One region of the Peribacillus sp. NPDC076916 genome, then DNA from elsewhere that is predicted to be linked to it. Evidence: riboswitches for the same ligand, from Rfam matches in the RefSeq annotation. Region 1 holds a riboswitch; each other region holds the start of a gene.
What was found. Region 1 has a riboswitch for S-adenosylmethionine ahead of mtnK (S-methyl-5-thioribose kinase). Riboswitches for the same ligand answer to the same signal wherever they lie in the genome.
Positions count from the first base shown of each region.

Region 2: it holds a riboswitch for S-adenosylmethionine, as region 1 does, so the genes downstream of both, ACQKFG_RS14415 (O-acetylhomoserine aminocarboxypropyltransferase/cysteine synthase family protein) here and mtnK (S-methyl-5-thioribose kinase) in region 1, are expected to answer to the same signal.
Region 3: it holds a riboswitch for S-adenosylmethionine, as region 1 does, so the genes downstream of both, metK (methionine adenosyltransferase) here and mtnK (S-methyl-5-thioribose kinase) in region 1, are expected to answer to the same signal.
Region 4: it holds a riboswitch for S-adenosylmethionine, as region 1 does, so the genes downstream of both, ACQKFG_RS09185 (YezD family protein) here and mtnK (S-methyl-5-thioribose kinase) in region 1, are expected to answer to the same signal.

Region 1 covers NZ_JBNNIU010000002.1:578,173-583,864, reverse strand. Annotated here, with positions in the region: gene ACQKFG_RS07820 (pyridoxal phosphate-dependent aminotransferase) at 131-1,303, opposite strand; gene ACQKFG_RS07815 (carbon-nitrogen family hydrolase) at 1,403-2,185, shown strand; SAM riboswitch class I at 2,257-2,410, shown strand; gene mtnK (S-methyl-5-thioribose kinase) at 2,489-3,691, shown strand; gene mtnA (S-methyl-5-thioribose-1-phosphate isomerase) at 3,706-4,752, shown strand; gene ACQKFG_RS07800 (LCP family protein) at 4,911-5,692, opposite strand, start outside.
Region 2 covers NZ_JBNNIU010000004.1:148,364-154,055, reverse strand. Annotated here, with positions in the region: gene ACQKFG_RS14440 (acyl-CoA dehydrogenase family protein) at 1-1,053, shown strand, start outside; gene ACQKFG_RS14435 (arsenate reductase family protein) at 1,195-1,551, shown strand; gene gcvH (glycine cleavage system protein GcvH) at 1,647-2,030, shown strand; gene ACQKFG_RS14425 (toprim domain-containing protein) at 2,123-2,488, shown strand; gene ACQKFG_RS14420 (thioredoxin family protein) at 2,492-2,800, shown strand; SAM riboswitch class I at 2,946-3,052, shown strand; gene ACQKFG_RS14415 (O-acetylhomoserine aminocarboxypropyltransferase/cysteine synthase family protein) at 3,152-4,462, shown strand; SAM riboswitch class I at 4,580-4,692, shown strand; gene ACQKFG_RS14410 (methionine ABC transporter ATP-binding protein) at 4,846-5,692, shown strand, end outside.
Region 3 covers NZ_JBNNIU010000008.1:32,106-37,797, reverse strand. Annotated here, with positions in the region: gene ACQKFG_RS20265 (class I SAM-dependent methyltransferase) at 1-82, shown strand, start outside; gene ACQKFG_RS20260 (hypothetical protein) at 220-615, shown strand; gene ACQKFG_RS20255 (alpha/beta hydrolase) at 685-1,488, opposite strand; gene ACQKFG_RS20250 (gamma carbonic anhydrase family protein) at 1,699-2,217, shown strand; gene metK (methionine adenosyltransferase) at 2,654-3,844, opposite strand; SAM riboswitch class I at 4,012-4,174, opposite strand; gene pckA (phosphoenolpyruvate carboxykinase (ATP)) at 4,605-5,692, shown strand, end outside.
Region 4 covers NZ_JBNNIU010000002.1:881,145-886,836, reverse strand. Annotated here, with positions in the region: gene ACQKFG_RS09205 (nitrite/sulfite reductase) at 1-454, opposite strand, end outside; gene cysC (adenylyl-sulfate kinase) at 471-1,070, opposite strand; gene sat (sulfate adenylyltransferase) at 1,114-2,262, opposite strand; gene ACQKFG_RS09190 (phosphoadenylyl-sulfate reductase) at 2,292-2,996, opposite strand; gene ACQKFG_RS09185 (YezD family protein) at 3,177-3,320, opposite strand; SAM riboswitch class I at 3,491-3,599, opposite strand; gene ssuE (NADPH-dependent FMN reductase) at 3,878-4,411, opposite strand; gene ACQKFG_RS09175 (TetR/AcrR family transcriptional regulator) at 4,623-5,210, opposite strand; gene ACQKFG_RS09170 (SDR family NAD(P)-dependent oxidoreductase) at 5,384-5,692, opposite strand, start outside.

The DNA.
Region 1 (5,692 bases):
GCTGATATATAAATTGCATTCAAGTATCGAAAGATTAAGAATTTATTTTGTATTCTGACAGGTAATCCCTACTTTGTCAATAAGTTTTAACTATTTTAACGGTGAATAAATCGGATATCTCAATCGATCGTTAAAATAAGTTTAATTTACGTATTCGTTCCACAGCCTCTTCAAGTCGTTCTTCCGAGGTCAGCAGCCCTACCCTGACGTAACCTTCGCCAATTTCACCGAATCCATTCCCTGCGGCAACAGCTACGTGGGCATGCGTTAATAAATAGTCTGCAAAACTCTCTGACGTAAAACCATTAGGTACCTTGAGCCAGGCAAAAAACGATGCCGCAGGCGCTTTGACATCCCAGCCGATTGCCCTCAATCCCTCAATGAAAACATCCCTTCGTCTTTCGTACATCTGCACTAACTTCTCTACACAGCTCTGCGAATCAAGCAAAGCACTTGCCGCAGCTTCTTGTATCGCCGGGAAAAGACTCACATAAAGATGGTCTTGTAATAGTTCAAGAGCTTCTATTACACTCTTATTCCCCACTGCGAAGCCGACTCTCCATCCTGCCATATTGTATGTTTTCGATAGTGTGTATATTTCTATTCCAACATCCTTCGCTCCCTCCGATTGGAGAAAGCTTATCGGTTTTTTTCCTTCGAATCCGATCGCGCCATAAGCGAAATCGTGGACCACACAAATGGAATGCTCTTTTGCGAGGGTGACGGTTTCATCAAAGAAACTATCAGTTGCAGAAGCACCTGTGGGATTATTCGGATAGTTCAAGAACATCATTTTGGCTTTATCAAGTACTTCTTTATGTATGTCATCATATTTCGGAAGAAAATCATTTTCTTCTGTCAGAGGCATGAGTTCGGTCTTTGCCCGGGCTAAAACAACTCCGGAAAGATAATCGGGATAGCCGGGATCTGGAACAAGGATCGTATCACCTGGATTCAATAAACACTGCGGCAGTTCGACAAGACCTGCCTTCCCCCCGAAGAGAATCGCCACTTCACTATTCGGATCCAGCTTGACACCGTATTCTCGTTCATAAAAGACGGCGGCAGCATCTTTTAAATATTGATGTCCCCGGAATGGCGAATATTTATGATTAATCGTTTTTTCAGCGGCCGACTGCAAACTTTTCACGATATGTTCTGGCGTCGGCTGATCAGGGTTTCCCTGGCCTAAATTAATGACATCATATCCTTGCTCCGTGATTGCATTGACTTTTGCGACTAGTGAAGCAAAAAACTGCTTGGGCAGGTCCTGAAGCTGGCCGGATTTTTCGAATTGCACCATTTATACACCTTCTCTGAAATTTCTTGAAATTCTAGTCACAAATGATATATGTTTATCATAGTCTTGTAAAGCATTTTTTACATGTGGAGGTTTTAATCGATGAAATGGAAAATAGCTTGTATTCAAATGGATATAGCTTTTGGTCAACCGGATATCAATTTTCAGGTTGCAGAACAATGGTTGGAAAAAGCAGCACGGTCAGAACCCGATATCGTCATTTTACCGGAGCTTTGGACAACAGGATACGACTTGACCAGGTTAAATGAGATTGCTGATCACGAGGCAGAAAAAACGATTGAATTTTTAAAAACACAGGCACAAAAACACCAAATTCACATCATAGGCGGTTCCATCGCGAAAAAGACAAGCAAGGGAATCTATAACACGATGATCATCATTGATAAACATGGGAATCTCATTAAAGAATATGATAAGCTTCACTTATTTCAGTTAATGGATGAACATCATTTCCTGCAGCCAGGAGAAAAAGATGGTTTATTTACTCTTGATGAAAAAATATGTGCTGGATTCATTTGTTATGACATCCGTTTCCCTGAATGGCAGCGTGCCCATACCGTTCAAGGTGCCGAAGTTCTATTCGTAACGGCGGAATGGCCAAAGCCGAGACTCGATCACTGGAGAGCCTTATTGATTAGCCGTGCCATCGAGAACCAAGCCTATGTTGTAGCCGTTAATCGTTCAGGTTCGGATGTCAATAATACATTTGCTGGTCATTCCTTGATTATTGATCCATGGGGGAATCTCATTAGTGAAGCCGGAGAAGGAAACGAACTCTTGACAGGCACCTTGGATTTCAATAAAGTTACGGATGCCCGAAACAAAATACCTGTATTCGAAGATCGCCGCCCTGATTTTTATTAATTTACCCATTGACAAACTATTCAAAAGGTTGTTATTATTTTCCCGAAGATTAAAATTTCAGAAAACATTCACTCTTATCAAGAGCAGGCTGAGGGATAAAGGCCCTATGAAGCCCAGCAACCGACTGTAATACCATTGTGAAATGGGGCGGATTCACCGCCGGATTATAAAATCCACAGAGCACGGTGCTAATTCCACCAGAATTCATTTTCTGGAAGATAAGAGGTCCGAAGCCAAAACTTCTGCCTCTTTCTATATGAAAGAGGCTTTTTTATTCTTATTTTGAATCTGGAGGGAAAAAGAATGACTCAAAACCATTCAAATTTTAAGAGATTGACAAACGAAACAGCTATAAGCCTTGCAAAAAAACTTGGGTTGGTCAATGCGGATGCAAGTTTAAAGTGTAAAGAAATCGGCGATGGAAACTTAAATTATGTTTTTCATGTTACAGACACACACACAAATAAAGGAATAATCATCAAACAAGCGGTCCCTTATGCCAAGGTACTTGGTGAAAGCTGGCCGCTGACATTGAAAAGGGCTGCCATTGAAGCGAATGCACTGATTCATTTCAGAAGTTATTGCCCTGAATTCGTACCGCAAGTCTATTATTCGGATGAACAGCTTGCCATCACGGTCATGGAGGATTTATCTCACTTGAAAATCGTTAGAACAGGGTTGATCGATGGCGATTCATATCCATTGCTTTCACAGCATATTGGTGAGTTTGTTGCGAAGGCGGCATTTTATACATCCGATTATCATCTAGAACCATCTGCGAAAAAGGAAGTGGCCCGACATTTCACGAATCCAGAACTCTGCAAAATCACTGAGGTCTTTATTTTTACGGATCCATTTTTTGAGGAACTCCCAGGAGACTTCGAGGTGGAATTGACTGATGCCGCCAAAAATATCTGGAATGATCAAGAAGTGATACTTGAGGTCGCTAAGCTGAAACAAAGCTTTGAAACCGAGCAGGAAGCCTTACTTCATGGAGATTTACATACTGGAAGTATATTTGCAAGTGAAACTGAAACAAAGGTTATTGATCCGGAATTCGCTTTTTATGGACCTGTTGGTTTTGACCTTGGTCAATACACCGCCAACCTTCTCTTCCAGGCAGTCACACGCAATGGCGCTGGAAAGGAAGAGATCTTCACACACCTTCATGAATTTTGGAATGCCTTTGAAGAAACATATACCGACTTATGGGAAGGTCAAAATAAAAGCCCATTCCGCCGTGTGAAAGGTTATCTGCCTTACTTACTGACAAAATTCAAAAAAGATGCCTTCGGTTTTGCCGGCTGTGAACTGATTCGGCGAACCATCGGCCTTTCCCATGTTGCCGATTTAAACGTCATTGAAAATAAAGAGATAAGGATTGCTGCCAAAACGGCAACGTTGGAAATTGGTGCATTTTTAATTAAAAAACGGGATGAATTAGATGTTCCAACTGTCATTGAAGCGTTGAAGCAACGTACACTTCCATCTTATTCAACCATTTAAAAGGAGCCCTGCAAATGACTACACTAGCACCCTTACCCTATTCGGTACACTGGGATGATACCCATATTACATTATTAAATCAACAAGCCCTACCTTCCATAACTGAATTTATTGAACTTCATTCAGTTAATGATGTATATGACAGCATTTTGACATTAAAAGTTCGCGGTGCGCCAGCAATTGGACTGACGGCAGCATTTGGTGTTGCACTTGGTGCCAAACAGGAAACAACCGCTGAATTAGGGGATTTCAAGAGAAATGTAACGAGGCATATTGAAAAACTCGCCTCTTCAAGGCCAACTGCAGTAAACCTTTTTTGGGCGTTAAGGAGGATGGAGAACACCTTGCATGCTGCGCAAAGCATTTCAGCTGCAAAGGAAGCACTTGTATCGGAGGCTAAAGCCATCTTTGCTGAAGATGAAGAAATGTGCAGGAAAATCGGGGAACATGGTTTAACCTTATTCACTAGAGGAGATTCCATACTAACCCATTGCAATGCTGGGGGAATTGCCACAGCTCGGTATGGCACAGCCTTGGCTCCTTTCCACCTGGCTAAAGAAAGGGACTTTCCGTTAAAAGTATATGCATGTGAAACCAGGCCTGTCCTGCAAGGTGCGCGTTTGACGGCTTGGGAATTGATGCAAGCGGGGGTTGATGTCACCTTAATTTCAGATAATATGGCTGCACATACAATTCACCAGAAACGAATAAATGGAATTATCGTCGGGGCCGACAGGATTGCGGCTAATGGAGATACAGCCAATAAAATCGGGACATTGGGATTGGCCATATTAGCCAAGCACTTTGGCATCCCCTTTTATGTGGCCGCACCATCAAGCACATTCGACCTTTCCATCAAATCAGGCACATCCATCCCGATCGAAGAACGGAATGAAGCGGAAATCACCTCTATTCAAGGTGTAAGGATCGCTCCGGAAAACGTGAAGACTTTCAATCCAGCCTTTGACGTTACACCAAATCATCTTATTACGAGCATCATTACCGAAAACGGTATCATAACACCGGATTTCATTAAAAACATTCCGCATTTTGTTAATTGATCCAGGTTCCTTTATTGGTGATAAAAAACGAGAAGGATTTTTATCCCTCTCGTTTTTTATAGATGATTATGATTATTCTTACGAGGTCTATAATACAATAATTCAAGTGAATTCGAACATTTTCACTTAATATAAGGTTGTTTCCATAATAGTTCTTATTATTTTGAAAAGAACTCCCGAAGTGCCTTTTTATTTTTAGTGAAATCTATTTGCAAAACCGCTCCGGACTGGGGATATATTTCATCTTTAAAGCTTCCTTCCACTGGAACCCTTAAGGTTTCGACGGTGTCCGGTGTATGGAAGACGACTTTTGGACCCATTTCCATTAATGTTTTCAGACCAATATCTGTATCCAGGTACGAGATTCCTTGTTCGATGATACTAGGAAGGGCTGCCATCCCTTCGAAGGATGAGATTTGATTTACGAACGCTGTTTTTAATTGAACCATGACTTCTTGTTGACGCTCCACCCTTCCAAAATCACTTTCTTCGTCATGCCTAAAACGGACATATTTCAATATTTCCTCACCATGTAAAACATTTTTGCCAACACTTGCTTGAATGCTCATATCATCAATGATTTCCTGATCTATATTCACCGCTACCCCATCAGGGGCAAGTAAATCGACCATTTGCACAAATCCCTGGAAGTCGATTACCGCTACATGATCGACCTTGATATCGAAATTCTCCTGTATGGTTTTCTTAAGCAGTTCCCTTCCACCATAATAATAAGCTGCATTTATTTTGTTATATCCTGATTTATTCCCGGGCATTTTCACATAACTATCACGCATGATGGAAGCCAGCTTCAGTTTCTCCTGCTCAGGAAAGTATTTTGCCAATATAAGCGCATCTGATCGAGATTTTTGCTCTCCCCTTGTATCAACACCGATTAACAGAAATGTTTTCACGCTTTCCTGGTCGTCTTCTTTGGTAA
Region 2 (5,692 bases), on a different contig from region 1:
GAAAACCTTTTGGGTGTAGCCGGAAAAGGGCATGTCATCGCTTTCAATATCCTGAATATCGGCCGCTATAAATTAGGCGTTGGTGCGGTCGGCGGATCTAAACGTGCTCTTGAGATTACAGCTGCTTATACGAATCAACGTCAACAGTTCAAAACGAAAATTTCCGATTTTAACTTGACGAAAGAAAAACTTGCAACAATGGCCGCTAAAATTTATGCAGCAGAAAGCTCTGTCTATCGTACCGTTGGCCTTTATGATCAGAGACAAAGCAAATTGACGGATGAGCAAGTGAAAGATGGGAAATCAATGGCGGCCGCAGTTGCTGAATATGCCATTGAGTGTTCATTGAATAAATTCTTCGCTTCCGAAGTATTGGATTATGTTACAGATGAAGGCGTACAGCTTCATGGCGGTTATGGTTTCATGCAGGAGTATGAAATTGAAAAAGCATATCGCGATTCCCGTATTAACCGGATCTTTGAAGGTACAAATGAAATCAACCGATTGCTTGTCCCGGGAACTTTCCTGAAAAAAGCACTTAAAGGGGAATTGCCGCTTCTTCAAAAAGCCCAAAGCCTGCAAGAGGAATTAATGATGATGATGCCGGAAGAGCCTGGCGATGAGCCACTGGCACAAGAAAAGATGCTTGTTAGGAACGCTAAGAAAATCGGTATTTTGGCGGCTGGCCTAGCGGCACAGAAATACGGCAAAACTCTTGATCAAGAACAAGAAATCCTCTCAAACATTGCCGATATCGTATCCCTTGCCTATGCAGCTGAATCCGTGGTATTGCGTACGGAGAAAGCTATTGCAGCTACAGGCCTGGAGAAGAACAAACAAAAAGTGCTTTACACTGAAATCTTCGTTCAGGAAGCTTTCAATGAAATAGAACAGCATGCAAAAGAAACGTTAATTGCGGTGGAAACAGGCGATACTCTTCGAATCATGCTTTCGTCGCTCCGCAAGCTGACAAGACACAATCCGATCAATGTCATTGCGAAAAAACGTGAAGCCTCCGTAAAAGTGATCGAAGCGGAAAAATATGCTCTATAAGCAATGAATCAGAATCTGTAAAGGGAATGCCCGTAAAGGCATTCCCTTTATTTCCTTTGATGAAATCGCAACGGAAATTCAAAAGACATTTCGTTGTATTGCGTGCTGAAAACGGGTATTCTATTGATAGGTGGTGAAATGATGGGCTTAACATTATATTGGTACCCAAAATGCGGCACATGCCGTAATGCGAAGAAGTGGCTGGATAATCATGAACTGCAATATGAAGCGATCCATATAGCTGAAAATCCGCCTTCGCGAACAGAAATAGAAAAACTATATAAAATCAGCAATTTGGAATTGAAGAAGTTCTTCAATACCAGCGGTCAAAAATATCGGGAGCTGGGCTTAAAGGATAAGCTGAAAGAAGCTTCTGAAGCAGAGATGCTTGATATATTGTCCACGGATGGAATGCTTCTGAAAAGGCCGATTGTTACAGATGGCACTAAAGTGACGGTAGGTTTCAAAGAAGAGCAATTCGAACAGGTTTGGAACTGAAATTTCACAAAATATTTGGTTAATTCCTTACTTAAACACACTATCTACCTTATAATGAAATAGATAAAATAAGATGTACATATGGAGGGTTAATAATGACGACAACACCAAAAGAACTTCGTTACACTAAAGAACATGAATGGGTCAAAACGGAAGATGGAACAGTGCGCATTGGGATTACAGCTTTCGCACAGTCCGAGCTTGGGGACATCGTATTCGTTGAGCTTCCGGAAATCGGCGATGAATTGAAAGCGAACGAACCATTTGGAAGTGTTGAATCCGTTAAGACAGTTTCTGAGCTTTATGCACCTATCAGTGGCAAGGTTGTTGAAGTAAACGAAGATTTAAGTGACAACCCGGAATATGTAAATGAGTCTCCTTATGAAAAGGCATGGATGGTCGTACTTGAACCATCTAATAGCAGTGATATTGAAAACTTGATGAGCGCTGAAGAGTATGAGAGTTTAATCAACGGTTAAAAAGAAGGAGAGGGGGGACTGAATGGGCCTGCTCTCTTTTTCATTTTATACAGCGGCAGTTGCGCACATAATTCATGAGATGGAGTGATGGCATGGAGTGGGGCGAATTCGATAAAGTGATTATTGTAGAAGGCAGTTCCGATAGAAGAAAAGTTGCCTCCGTTTTAAATGAAGATGTGGAAATAAGATGTACAAATGGGACCATATCATTAACTAAGCTGGATGAATTAGTTGATGAATTGATGGATCGTGATGTTTATCTCCTTTTTGACGCAGATGAATCAGGAGAAAAGCTGCGGAAGCAGTTCCGAAGGGAAATGCCGGAAGCAAACCACCTGTATATTAATAAAATGTACAAAGAAGTGGAAAGCTCACCCGAACATCATATCGCAACTGTGCTACTATCTGCCAATATGAATGTGAAAATGAAATTTTTAAGTCAAAGGGTGAACGACTAATTGATGCAGGAATGGAAAGAAGAAGAGTGTAAGCTTGCTGTTGAAAAAGGGGAAACCTTTTGCTTATATTTATATACGCCTTTATGCGGCACTTGTCAGGTTGCCTCCAAGATGCTGACGATATCCTTGGAGCTGTTCCCGGAATTGAAGGCAGGCAAAATGAATATGAACTATGTCCAAGCAATTGCCGAATCATATGAAATCGAAAGTGTGCCCTGTTTATTGCTTTTCAAAAAAGGAAAGCTGCACAAAAAAATATATGCCTTTCAATCCGTTCCTTATTTGTACGGATTGCTTAAGGAAATCAGCTAAGAAACCAATCAGAACCGTGGTTGGTTTCTTTGTTGCGGACATTTGAATGCGAGATTGGAATTAAACAAAGAATATTCTAACAATTCATTGACTGATTTATTCTAAAATGATATATTTTGAATTAAGTAATGGCAGAATTTAATAGTTCTTATCAAGAGTGGCGGAGGGACTGGCCCGACGAAGCCCGGCAACCGGTATAAATTTTATATACGGTGCTAATTCCAGCAGAGTGTTGGCTCTGGTAGATGAGGTGTGTTCTTGAGACCTCTTCTTGTTGAAGTGGTTTTTTTGTTTATAAAAGGCCAGATATCATAAAATTCCAACTAAATCCATAGAAAAAGGTGAAACCATATGTCAGGGAAAAAGTTGCGTTTTGAAACATTGAGTGTTCATGGCGGTCTGCAAACTGATGAAACAGGTGCCCGTGCCGTTCCTATCTACCAAAGCAATGCATACTTGTTCAAAGACACCGACCATGCAGCGAATTTATTTGGCCTAAAGGAGAATGGCTATATATATACACGGCTTCATAATCCCACGGTCAGCGTTTTTGAAGAAAGAATGGCCTTATTGGAAGGTGGCATCGGCGGATTGGCAACAGCAAGCGGAATGGCTGCCATCTCACTTTCAATCCTGAACATTGCCGGTGCAGGTGATGAGATTGTTTCAGCCTCTACATTATATGGCGGTACGTATAACCTTTTTGAAAATACTCTTCCTAAATATGGGATCAAAGTGAGGTTCGTTTCTCCCGATGACCCTGAAAATTTCAAAAGGGCGATTACGCCAAGAACTAAAGCCATTTTTGCCGAAACGATCGGTAATCCAAGTTTGAGGGTGCTTGATATTGAAGCGGTAGCGAAAATCGCCCATGAAGCCGGCATACCTTTAATCATTGATAATACCTTTGCAACACCATATCTTTGCAGACCAATTGATTTTGGCGCGGACATCGTCATCCATTCCGCTACAAAATGGCTTCTGGGAAATGGAACGACACTAGGCGGTGTCATCGTGGATGGAGGGAAGTTCGATTGGAACTCGCCAAACTACCCTGGCTTCACGGAGCCTGACCCAAGTTATGACGGTCTGGTATATGCCGAGGCAGTTGGACCTGCCGCATTCATAACGAAAGCCCGAGTCCAGTTACTTCGTGATTTAGGCCCTGCGCTAAGTGCCCAAAGTGCATTCCAGTTTACGCTTGGACTTGAAACGCTGCATGTAAGGATGAAAGAGCATCTATCAAACACCAAGTCTGTCATTGAATATTTAAAAAACCATCCTGCCGTGACTTGGGTTTCGCATCCTGGTGATGAGGATCATCCCGATAAGGCCCTTGCGGATAAATATTTGCCTAAGGGAGCTGGATCTGTCGTGACTTTTGGAATACAAGGTAATCGCGAAGCTGGGGCAAAACTTATCAATTCGGTGGAATTATGGTCCCATGTGGCGAATGTAGGGGATGCGAAGAGCTTGATCATCCACCCAGCCAGTACGACCCATCAACAATTGAATGAGGCGGGTCTTGCGAAAGCGGGTGTAAGTGCCGATCAAGTCCGTTTATCAATTGGGATTGAAAATGTAGACGACTTAATAGAAGATTTAGAGCAGGCAATTGAAAAAGCGACGAATATCGTCTCCTTGACTTCCAAAACGCTTTAAGCAAAGTTTCTGTTCATTCTTGAACTAGAAATAATATACATTGCGCTCCTTTTTTATCTATGATAAAATTTCTCCATACTAAAGAACTTAATGATGTACAAATATTCTATATATTAGCTCTTATCAAGAGAGGTGGAGGGATGTGCCCGATGAAACCCGGCAACCGACAAGGAGATTTCCTTGGAAAGGTGCCAATTCACACAAAGTTTAATTACTTTGGAAGATGAGAGAAAGGCCTGTTTCTTCACCTGCCTTTCTGCTCATGCAGAAAGGTTTTTTCAGTTTTAATGGGGAAAACATGTGCATGTTATGAGAAACAGACTAATAATGTAAAGAAATCAACTAAGTTCATAGGTTTTATTGGATAAAAGAGGTGAGGATTAATGATTACATTGACGAAAGTCAGTAAGCTGTTCCGAACAGGAAAAGGAAACAGTGAGACGATCAAGGCTGTAAATAATGTGAATGTTGAAATAAATAAAGGCGAGATTTTCGGTATCATCGGTTACAGTGGAGCCGGGAAAAGTACTTTAATCAGAATGCTCAATGGATTGGAAACTCCTACAGAGGGATCCGTTGTGGTGGCTGAGAAGGAAATTTCAAAAATTAAAGGGGCTCAGCTCCGTAAGGCACGTCAAGAAATCAGCATGATTTTCCAACATTTCAATCTATTATGGTCAAGGACCGTTCAGGATAATATTTCTTTCCCATTGGAAATTGCTGGTGTTTCTAAAGCGGAACGGATCAAGCGTGTGAACGAATTGATCAAGTTAGTCGGACTGGAAGGCAGGGAAAAGGCCTATCCTTCACAATTAAGCGGAGGGCAAAAGCAAAGGGTGGGCATAGCGAGGGCTTTGGCAAATGACCCTAAAGTGCTGCTGTGTGATGAAGCGACATCTGCCTTGGATCCGCAGACTACCGACTCCATACTCGAATTGCTTGTTGACATCAATCAGCGCCTAGGATTGACGATCGTCTTGATAACACATGAAATGCATGTAATACGTAAAATCTGTCATCGCGTCGCCGTGATGGAAAACGGGCAAGTTGTTGAACAGGGTCCTGTCCTGGATGTTTTCAAGAATCCTAAAGAACAAATGACAAAGCGTTTCGTGCAGCAGGTAACGGAACCAGAAGAAACGAAAGAAACGATGGACCATTTGCTCGAACGTTATCCTGCAGGTAAAGTGATTCAATTGACCTTTGTAGGTGATCATGCAGAAAGCCCGT
Region 3 (5,692 bases), on a different contig from region 1:
ACAGAAAGCCCATATCCTGAAATACGGGTTCATCAACCAAGCAAATAATCCGCCATTCATTGTCGCGATTGAAAAAAGATGATGACTTTTGACACCGTTCGCCACGAACGGTGTTTTTTCAATCCCAACTCGCAGGCAGCAGAATTACCAACCATAACTTTTTGAATTTTTCGTCTATAATGATTATAATGATAGAAAATAGATAAGAGGGTGCAGAGAATGGAACATTTGCCTACTTCATTACTGACGGATATATTGACTGAAAAAATCAAAAGGGATTCAAATGAGCAATACGGGGATTTTGTCAGCTCGCTTAACTCGTTGACAGAAAAACAAAAAACCATGGAGGACCTCAAACAATTCGATCATCATTTTGATAAGTTCCTGCCACAGCTCGATTTAATGATTTCCACCCAAAACCATGAAGCGATCATGAATATGAAAGCGACTCTTTTGGACCTATTCGCCAATGACTTGACCTTCAAATCCATTTATCTTCTATCGACCGCATTATCCAATAAAAAAGAATTTACACATTTAAAACAATTTATGTATCCGGTTACTTTCTGGGCACCGGTCATCAAATCGAATGAAATGCTTAAAAACGCAGGCTGAACCAAATAAAAAAAGCTGCCGAGATTTACATTCGGCAGTTTTTTCATTTATCGTGAAAGTATGTACTGATCAAACGACATACCCTAATATCTTTAAACGGTTTTCAACAAAACTCAGCGCATATTGAAATACATCATCCCGTTCTGGTTCATTGAAGATTTCATGATAAAGCTTCGGCCATTCCTTATATTGCTTTTCACTGGCCAAGTTATAATTAAACCACTCACGAACCGCCTTCTTATTCACGATTCGGTCATCTCCGCCCTGCATGACCAAAAGCGGCACATCCTGAAATTCAGGGATCTCTTCAAAAGCATCCTTCATGGCCTGTGCAAGCTCGCGATACCAGCGGATTGAAACCTTCGTGATATATAATGTATCGTTTCTATCGGATTCACGGATTTCCGCACTTCTCGTCGCCATTTCAGGTGTCAATCCGGAATCTACCCTGAACTGAGGCATCACGATGTTCAAACCATGCGAGATGGTTGTAAGGAACTTCCGCGGCTTCGTTACGAGGCCCAAGCATGGAGAAGAAAGAATCACCCCTGCAATGTCCCATTCCTCTTCCTGAAGAAGGCGTATCGAAATTAAACCACCCATGCTGTGTCCAAGCAAAAAGACCGGCAACGAATATTCGTAAGCCTCTTCTATCCAGCTTTTCACTTCGTCCAAATACTCATCAAAGGAATCGATATGTCCCCGGTAGGCGCGAGTTGTCATACCCTGCCCAGGAAGGTCGCCCATGACGACATGGTATCCAGCTGAAAGCCACATTTGTGTTACCCACTTATAACGTCCGTGATGTTCCATTGCCCCATGAATGATGACAATGACTCCTTTTGCGTCTCCTTCTGTCTCCCATTTCCACATTCGAAATCCCCCTTTCGCTTTTCACTTGTTGTGTACGATTCATGATAGTCAAAATAATATATATAAATTATAACCATATTCGTGATTTTCGACAAAAAAGAAATCTAACAAGTTGTACATTGCTATTATAAATAGCCAAGTGTATTTGCATACGGTATATTAAAATAATACATAAAAACATTCACTTCGGAAAGGAAATGATTGAAATTGATTATTTATCCGTATAAAGGCAAAGAACCTGAAATCGCTGAAAGCGCTTATATCGCTGAGAATGCTGTCGTGACAGGTGATGTCAAAATCGGCGACGAAACATCCATTTGGTTCAATTCCGTCATTCGCGGTGATGTATCCCCAACCATCATCGGGAAAAAAGTCAGTATACAGGATAACAGCGTCCTGCACCAAAGCCCAAATAATCCATTGGTCATCGAGGATGAAGTGACCATTGGCCATCAGGTCATTTTACATAGCTGTAAAATCCGCAAAGGAGCTTTGATCGGCATGGGATCGATCGTGCTAGATGAAGCCGAAATCGGCGAAGGGGCCTTCATCGGTGCCGGCAGTCTAGTTCCCCAAGGTAAAGTCATTCCACCGAACATGCTGGCATTCGGACGTCCAGCTAAAGTCATTCGCGAAATCAACGAAGAAGACCGCCAGGATATGGAACGCATCGTACGTGAATACGCCGAAAAAGGACAATACTATAAAACGGCGGAACGAATAAAGTAACTCACCACCAATTGACTGAAAGTTACGAGTATTATACTGAAACTCACCAGTAAACGTTACAGACTCACGAGTAAACTGCTCTTACTCACGAGTAAAACGCTCTAACTTACGAGTAAATGCTACTAACTCACGAGTAAACTGCTCTAATTCACGAGTAAACTGCTCTTACTCACGAGTAAATGCTACTAACTTACGAGTAAACCGCTCTTACTCACGAGTAAATGCTACTAACTCACGAGTAAATGCTACTAACTCACGAGTAAACTGCTCTAACTCACGAGTAGTTGACCCAAACAAACTTGTAAACGCCCCTGACTCACGCGTATTGCACATAAGTTGAATTTTTTTGGGATTTCTTGAATTATTCCCGCTGACGGCAAAATTAATCCATAAAAAAGGTGCCCCGCTAATTGCGGGACACCTTTTTTTATATGGATTACGCTTGTGCTTTTAATGTTTCTGCTTTGTCCGTGCGTTCCCATGGAAGATCGACATCTGTACGGCCAAAGTGTCCGTAGGCAGCTGTTTGTTTGTAGATCGGGCGACGAAGGTCAAGCATTTTGATGATACCTGCTGGACGAAGGTCGAAGTTAGCGCGAACTAGGTCAACAAGGACTTCTTCGCTAACTGTACCAGTTCCGAACGTATCAATTGAGATAGATACTGGCTCTGCAACACCAATTGCGTAGGCCAATTGAACTTCCGCTTTGTCGGCAAGTCCGGCTGCCACGATGTTTTTCGCAACATAACGAGCAGCGTATGCAGCAGAACGGTCAACTTTAGTAGCATCCTTACCAGAGAATGCACCGCCGCCGTGGCGAGCGTATCCGCCGTAAGTATCAACGATGATTTTACGTCCAGTAAGACCAGCATCCCCTTGAGGTCCGCCAATTACGAAACGGCCAGTCGGGTTGATGAAGTACTTAGTATCGGCATCGATCAATTCAGCTGGAACGACTGCCTCGATCACGTGTTCTTTTAGATCGGCTTGAATTTGTTCAAGCGTAATTTCTGCATCATGCTGTGTAGAGATAACGATCGTATCTACACGAACAGGAACGTTATTTTCATCATATTCCACAGTTACCTGTGTTTTACCATCAGGGCGCAGGTAAGCAAGAGTTTCATCTTTACGGACTTGAGCCAAGCGGAATGAAAGTTTATGCGCCAATGAAATCGGAAGCGGCATAAGCTCTTCTGTTTCATTACAAGCAAATCCGAACATAAGACCTTGGTCCCCTGCACCGATTGCATCGATTTCTTCCTCTGACATGTTTCCTTCACGAGCTTCCAATGCTTTATCGACACCAGCTGCGATATCGGCAGACTGCTCATCAATGGAACTCAACACTGCACAAGTTTCAGCATCGAAACCGTATTTCGCACGTGTGTAGCCAATTCCTTTAATCGTATCACGAACGATACGCGGAATATCTACGTAAGCGGAGGTTGTAATTTCACCGGCAACAAGTACAAGACCTGTAGTTACGCTAGTTTCACACGCAACACGTGCATTTGCATCCTTAGCTAGGATAGCATCTAAAATGGAATCTGAAATCTGATCACAAATTTTGTCCGGATGGCCCTCTGTAACAGATTCAGAAGTAAATAGACGTTTCTTTGACATCGTATTTCCTCCTTGGAAGTTAGTATGTTGCAGGCAAAAGCCTGAATTTTACGGAACTCGTTTCCCTCATTAGTTTCAACTATAGACACAGAATTACTTATTAAAAAACACAAAAACCTTCCCTGGCAAATGAGGAAAGGTTTAACATTCTGTCTTCTATCCTTTCACTCTTATCGTTCAAGGGTTTTTTACCTTGCTCAGGTTAGCACCATCACCACTATTCCTTGAAGACCTTCGCTTTATTTTCGGCGATCGATCTTGGAGTCAAGTTCAATATGGCAGGTTGCTGGGTTTCAAAGGGCCTGTCCCTCCACCAACTCGGGATAAGAGAATCCGTACAATTTAAGATATTATCGTATCTGGCTGGAACTTGTCAATGCTTTTCTAAAAAGATGATATCCATCCAGAATGGCGTTCATTTGAAAAAACATGTTGATGCAGCGTCCTAGAAGGGCTTACAATGCAAAATACGAATAGAAATGTTGTAAATTGCCATTAATAATAAAGTAATGAGCATCCGAAAAGGAACGAAATCCTGACTTTCCCTTTAGTCATATATTGCTTACTTACTTCCTATTAAAATAAAATTATCTTCATGAAAGTTTATGCGGTCATCCTGAATCGGTTCCTGCCGGATTAAAATGATTAATGCAACTAACTGAAAATAATCACAAATTAAAAGAAATAGTATAGACTAATTAAATGAATGTGTTATACTAATTGTAATCTAAAAACTTAAACAAAGGAAGGTACCTCATATATGAATTCTGTAGACGTTTCTAATGAGTTACACCAATTATTAACAGGAAACAATGTGCAAACTCAACTTTCAGTTCCTCAATTGGTCGAAAAAGTATTAAGCAGAAATGAAGGCGTTCTAACATCCACCGGTGCGGTAAAAGCTGAAACTGGCAAATATACAGGTCGTTCACCTAAAGATAAATATATCGTTGAAGAAGCATCAGTTAAAGATAAAATCGATTGGGGTCCAGTGAACCAGCCAATTTCCGAAGATGTATTCAATAAACTATATAATAAAGTAGTTGACTACCTAAAAGCAAAAGAAGAGATTTTTGTTTTTAAAGGTTTCGCTGGTGCAGATGAAACATCACGTCTTCCGATCCGTGTTGTTAATGAATATGCTTGGCATAACCTTTTCGCCCATACTTTGTTCATCCGTCCAAACGAAGAGGAATTGAGAGGTCACGAAGCTGAATTCACAATCCTTTCTGCACCTAACTTCAAAGCAGACCCGGAAGTTGACGGAACTACATCCGAAACTTTCATCATCGTTTCATTTGAACGCCGTACCATCCTGATCGGCGGAACGGAATATGCAGGAGAAATGAAAAAATCGATCTTCTCGATCATGAACTACTTACTTCCAGAGGCTGGAATACTTCCAATGCATTGCTCTGCTAACGTAGGACGTGAAGGGGACGTCGCTTTATTCTTCGGTCTGTCCGGTACAGGCAAAACGACTTTGTCTGCAGACACGAGCCGTAAACTGATTGGCGATGACGAGCACGGCTGGTCTTCTAACGGCGTATTCAACATCGAAGGCGGCTGCTATGCGAAAACGATCAACCTTTCACGTGAAAAAGAACCACAAATTTTCGATGCGATCCGTTTCGGTGCCGTACTGGAAAATGTTGTTGTTGATCCGGATACACGCGAAGCGAACTATGATGACAGTTCATTGACTGAAAACACTCGTGCTGCTTACCAAATGCAAGCGATCGATAACATCGTGAACCCAAGTATTGCAGGACATCCAAATACAATCATTTTCTTGACAGCTGATGCTTCAGGCGTTTTGCCTCCAATCAGCAAGCTTTCCAAAGAACA
Region 4 (5,692 bases), 300 kb from region 1:
CGATGCCTGCCAATGCATTCCCGATGATATTACGTGTGATATCACCACAAGCACCAGCCGTAGTCATTCCAACCTTTTCCAAACGATTTAAGATATCCGGGACTTGTTCGATAGTCAGCCAGTGGAATTGAATGGCTTGACGGGTTGTAATATCATATACACCCCTCCCGTAATCTTTAGCGATGTTAGCTAGAGTTATTTGTTGATCATACGTCAGGATACCTCCGGGAATAACGACTCGCATCATCCAGTAACCAGCTTCTTTTGGCCGTTGCAGGTATAGACCTGCCCACTTGAACATATCCCAATTCTCTTTAGGGATGGAATCAAAACCATTTGCTGCGTAATGTGGAATATCATCAAATATCTTCAATCCGTCTTTTTCCAATTTCCAGATTTCCGTTTTATTTTTAGCGATTAGTGGATTTTCCGACCAAAATTTTTCGTAAACCATTACATTTCCTCCTTGATTAAATCGCTTTCTTTGCTGTCAAATAGCCGATTACCTGTTCAACGCACTCTTCAATGCTGTATTGGTCGGATTCTAAAGTGATTTCCGGTTGTTCTGGTTCTTCGTACGGAGAGTCGATTCCGGTAAAATCTTTAATGATTCCTTTACGTGCCTTGTCATATAGACCCTTAGGATCACGCACTTCACACTCTTCGATCGGACACTTTATGTATACTTCAATAAACTCCCCTTCTTCGAGTAAATCACGTACAATCTGCCGATCTGCCCTGAATGGAGATATGAAGGCAGTCAATACGAACTGCCCACTATCCACGAATAACTTGGAAACCTCACCTATCCGCCTTATATTCTCAGTTCGATCCTCTTCAGAAAAACCTAAATCTTTATTTAAACCGTGGCGGATATTATCACCATCCAATACATAACTTCGAATATTCCGATTATATAATTCTTTTGCGACCGCGTTGGCAATCGTTGATTTTCCGGAACCCGAGAGTCCTGTAAACCATAGAACTGTGCTTTCATGCCCGTTTTGCTTCCTCCGGAGCTCCTTGGTCAATGACGTTTCATGCCAAGTGACATTCGTACTTTTACTCATATAATAATCCCCCTCTTCATATGATCCTTCAATTTATGTCCAATCAGTTATAAACTTCATTCTTTTTCAGACCTTCGATCAACACCTCGATGACCTCTTTACGGCTAAAGGTAGCTGGAGGAATTTCTCCATTACGCAACATTTCCCTTACCTTCGTTCCAGACAGGATGACATGATCTTCCCTGCCGTGCGGACAAGTTTTAGCGGAAGCCATATTGCCGCATGCTTTACAGTAAAAACTATGTTCAAAGAATAATAACGTGATCCCTAACTCATCGGCGTTAAAATTCCCAAAGATTTTTTGGGCATCATATGTGCCATAATAATCGCCAACACCCGCATGATCACGTCCGACGATAAAATGGGTGCATCCATAATTTTTACGGACCATTGCATGGAAAATGGCTTCTCTAGGTCCTGCATAACGCATGGCAGCAGGGAAAACTGCAAGGGAGACACGATCCTTGGGATAATATTTCTCAAGCAGCACTTTGTAACTTTCCATTCTTACATCTGCCGGAATGTCATCGGATTTAGTGGCACCTACGAGAGGATTTAAGAATAAGCCGTCGACAATCTCCAATGCTGTCTTTTGAATATATTCATGTGCACGGTGAACAGGGTTCCTCGTTTGGAAACCGACAACCGTTTTCCACCCTTTTTCAGCAAAAGCTTTCCTTGTCTCGACAGGGTCCAGATAATTAGCTTGGAATAACGGACGCTCTATTCTCTTAATCAACTTTATTTCCCCGCCGACATATACATCCCCGCGGTTAAATAAATTTTTTACTCCGGGATGCTTCTCATCATCCGTTTGATATACTAATGTCGCTTCCGATTGCTTATCTGGAGTGTAAATATCGGAAACGGTGAGAACCCCATATGTTTCACCCTCATGAGTCAGCGTTACTTCTTCACCTATAGTAAGGGTTTCTGCAATTTCTTCGGTCAAAGGCAGCGTAATCGGGATGCTCCATACATGTCCGCTGCTAAGCCTCATATCCCTGACCACTGTCTCATAGTCACTTTTTGTAAAGAATCCCTTAATCGGACTGTAGGCACCAGTGCCTATCAATTCAAGATCACTTAAAGCGATTTCATCGATTTCGATTGACTTTGTTATTTTACTAAAATCATATTTTGGTTCCCAAAGATCGATTAATGTTCCTCCGTGCGGTAGACTGATTGTCATGCTAATTTCCCCCTATGGTTTCTATTTATTTAAGATAAATGCAATCCGCATTCCGTTTTTTGTGCTCCTTGCCAACGGCCTGAGCGTAAATCATCTGCATTGAATGCAGGTGCTGTACACGTTTTACATCCAATGCTAGGATATCCATTATCATGCAGGATATTATATGGAAGTCCGTTTTTGTGGGCGTAGCGCCAAACATCTTTCCATGTCCAATGTATGAGTGGACATATTTTAACCGACTTGAACTTATTATCCTTATTGATATACTCGGTTTTAGCCCTTGTTTCGGATTGCTCCCTTCGCAGTCCCGAAAGCCAGGCTGTTGCCGTTGAAAGCACATCGGTAAGCGGAATGATCTTACGGATGTTACAGCACTTATTGGAATCACTAAGCCATAATTCATCCCCATATTCCGCTGCTTGTTCTTCAAGCGTCAAGGCAGGTTTCTTCATTTCAATTGAAAGTTTTGGATAGCGCTTCTTCACCTGCTCGATCAATTGGTAAGTCTCTTCAAAATGAACATCTGTATCAAGGAAAACAATTTTTGCCGAAGGGTTGACCTTCGCCAATAAATCAGTAAGCACGATGCCTTCAATACCAAAACTGCAAGCATAAATCAGTTTGTTTCCATAATGGTCATTCGCCCATTGCAGAACTTCCAAAGCTCCTTTTGTGTCACTGTCTTCAGGAAATACAGGGAATTCCCCTGAATTGAAATTTTCATAGTTTATTAATCCAGCCAACTTTTGTAGCCCCCTCTAAAAACTTGCTGTATCAGGTTAGAGTAACTGTTGATCAATACCCGTTAATCTTCCCCAGTTTATTTGATTCTAGGAAAAAGAGACGAATCTAACCAATACTCTCTATATATCAGTTAAACCCGCCTCTAGTTTTTCTAGTCAGCAGATACCTTATTTAATTCTTAATTTTTCATTTCTTTCCATTTGAATGATTTTACCATCCTGGACTATAAGTGTAATGGATCCATATTTCATTGAATTAAGCATTTCTTGAAGTCGTTCAAATATTTCTTCAAGCTGATTCTCTTTATCCAAACCAGTTCCTCCTTTAAGAAAATCCGCGAATATTTTATTTTCGACGCTGATTAAATGAATTTCTTAGTTTTATATAATTCCATACAACCTTACATTGTTATGGTTTACCTGAAATTTTTCCAAAAACAAAAATCTTTCCATGATGGAAAGATCCCAAGGTAAATATCATTACCTTATCTTCCAAAATGATCAACATTTTGTTGGAGGTAGCACCTTGCATCCATCATGCAGGTTGCTGGACTTCAAAGGGCCAATTCCCTCCGTCGCTCTGGATAAGTTTTATTATTTTAAATATTAACATATATTTAATCCTTGTCAATGGAGTTTTCTTATAAAATAACTTGGTTTAATATTATGGATGAACTGTTATTTTTATACACACTATTCAATTTATGATTTTATGTTCATTTAAATACGAAAATAGACTCATTTTTTTAGATAAAGTCTCCAAAAAAATGAGTCTATTTTCATTAATAAACCTATTATGGACGGCTGTAATTACGTTAAGAAATACGTTTTAATGCCAGTCCTTTTGTTAAAGGGATTACTTGAATTCATTAATTTCTTAACTGTATCGCTTCTACAAATTCTTGAACTTGACTCTGGACACGATCAATTAAATGTGAATCATTAATCGGATTTTCAGAATTCTGTTTATCTATTTCCTTATCAACAAAATAAATGCCCTGAAGCGGCTCGCCTTTTAATATTGAGATTAATGGTTTAAGCGCATAGTCAATCGCCAATAGATGCCTGTTACTTCCACCAATCATGATTGGCAGAACTGGCTTACCCTTAAAAGCGCCTTCTGGCAGCAAATCAATCAAGGCTTTTAATACACCTGTATAAGAAGCCTTATAAACCGGTGAACCAATGATTATTCCTCTGGCTGCTTGAATTCTCTCTGAAAGTTTTAAGATATCTTCGCTATTATATTTCCCTTGGAATAAATCATCTGCTGAGAAATCCGTTATTGAGAAATAAGCTGTGGTAAATCCTTCTTTTTCGACTAATGATTGAATATGTTTTAGTGAAATGTCCGTTCTTGATGGAATAGCCGGACTTCCTGATAAAATTACGATATCGCTCATTTAATACCCCTCCATTGTTACATGATTTCCAGATAAAATCTTCTTAAAGCATTTCGTGCAGTATGCATTTATCGTAATAGTCTGAAAAATATAAGTCAAATCTTACACTCTGGTTTAATGGATTCACAAATTTGACTGCGTCGTTTCTGAATGCATATAAAACGGTCATATTTGCGGCTTGATGCACATGCCTTTAAATATGACCGTTTCATTATGTATGATTTTGTTTACCATGAATACCATATACCAAAAGTTGTGCAATGTTCTTAATTCGTTCAGAAGTAAAATACGGCTCCTTTTTTTGTTGATGGATCTCATAATGTGTAGATAATGCCAATGTAAAAGAAATGATCCCTACATTAAATAGGATAATGTCAGAGATATATTGTATCTCTCCGCTATCTATTCTCTTTTGTATTTCAATATGCTTGGCATTTGGCTTGAAAATCTGATCTATATATTGCTTTGAAATATCTTGATCGAATTGTGTTTCCCTAAATAATATTGAAAACTGTTCTTTATTCTCAAGTATTTTTTTTATCATGGTGCAAACATGATTCTCCACTAGTTCATCCGTGGCTAGATGGCTAGTCACATCTTCGGATTCCTCGTTTTCATCAGGGGTGATTGTAGCCAAAAGCAAATCTTTTTTGCTGTCAAAGTATTTGTAAATAGTAGCTTCGGAAACATTGCATGCAGAGGCAATTTCATTCGTTCTTGTCATATCAAAACCTTTAGTGGCAAAAAGAGTCCGGGCTACATTTATGATTCGTTCTTTGGTTTGCTGCCCTTTTTTCAAAAATATCAACCTTCTTTTATAAAGATAAGACCGGTTTCACCAATCTATTTCTATGATATCTCGGTGGTAGCAATCGGTCAATATTACCTTTGATTTGTTAGAATTAATATTCCCATATATCATAAATAGAAAACATCGTCTGATTGGGACGATGTTTTCTTTTTTTTTGAAAATCACTTAAAAGATGCATAGCCATCATCGACCATGACTACACTTCCATTAATCGCATCTGCTTCCTCTAACGATAATAGATAGACGGCATTTGCAATGGCTTCTGGCTTGATTAATTTACCGCGCATTTGACTTGCATTCAATTTATCGATGATTCCCATATCTTTATAGCCTTGTATGATAGGAGTGTCAACCCCGCCTGGCGCAATGCCCACTACGCGTATGCCATAAGCACCCAATTCCAAAGCGGCTGTCTGTGTCATCATTCTTACAGCGCCTTTAGTTGCCTGATAGGCAAAAGTCCCATGGGA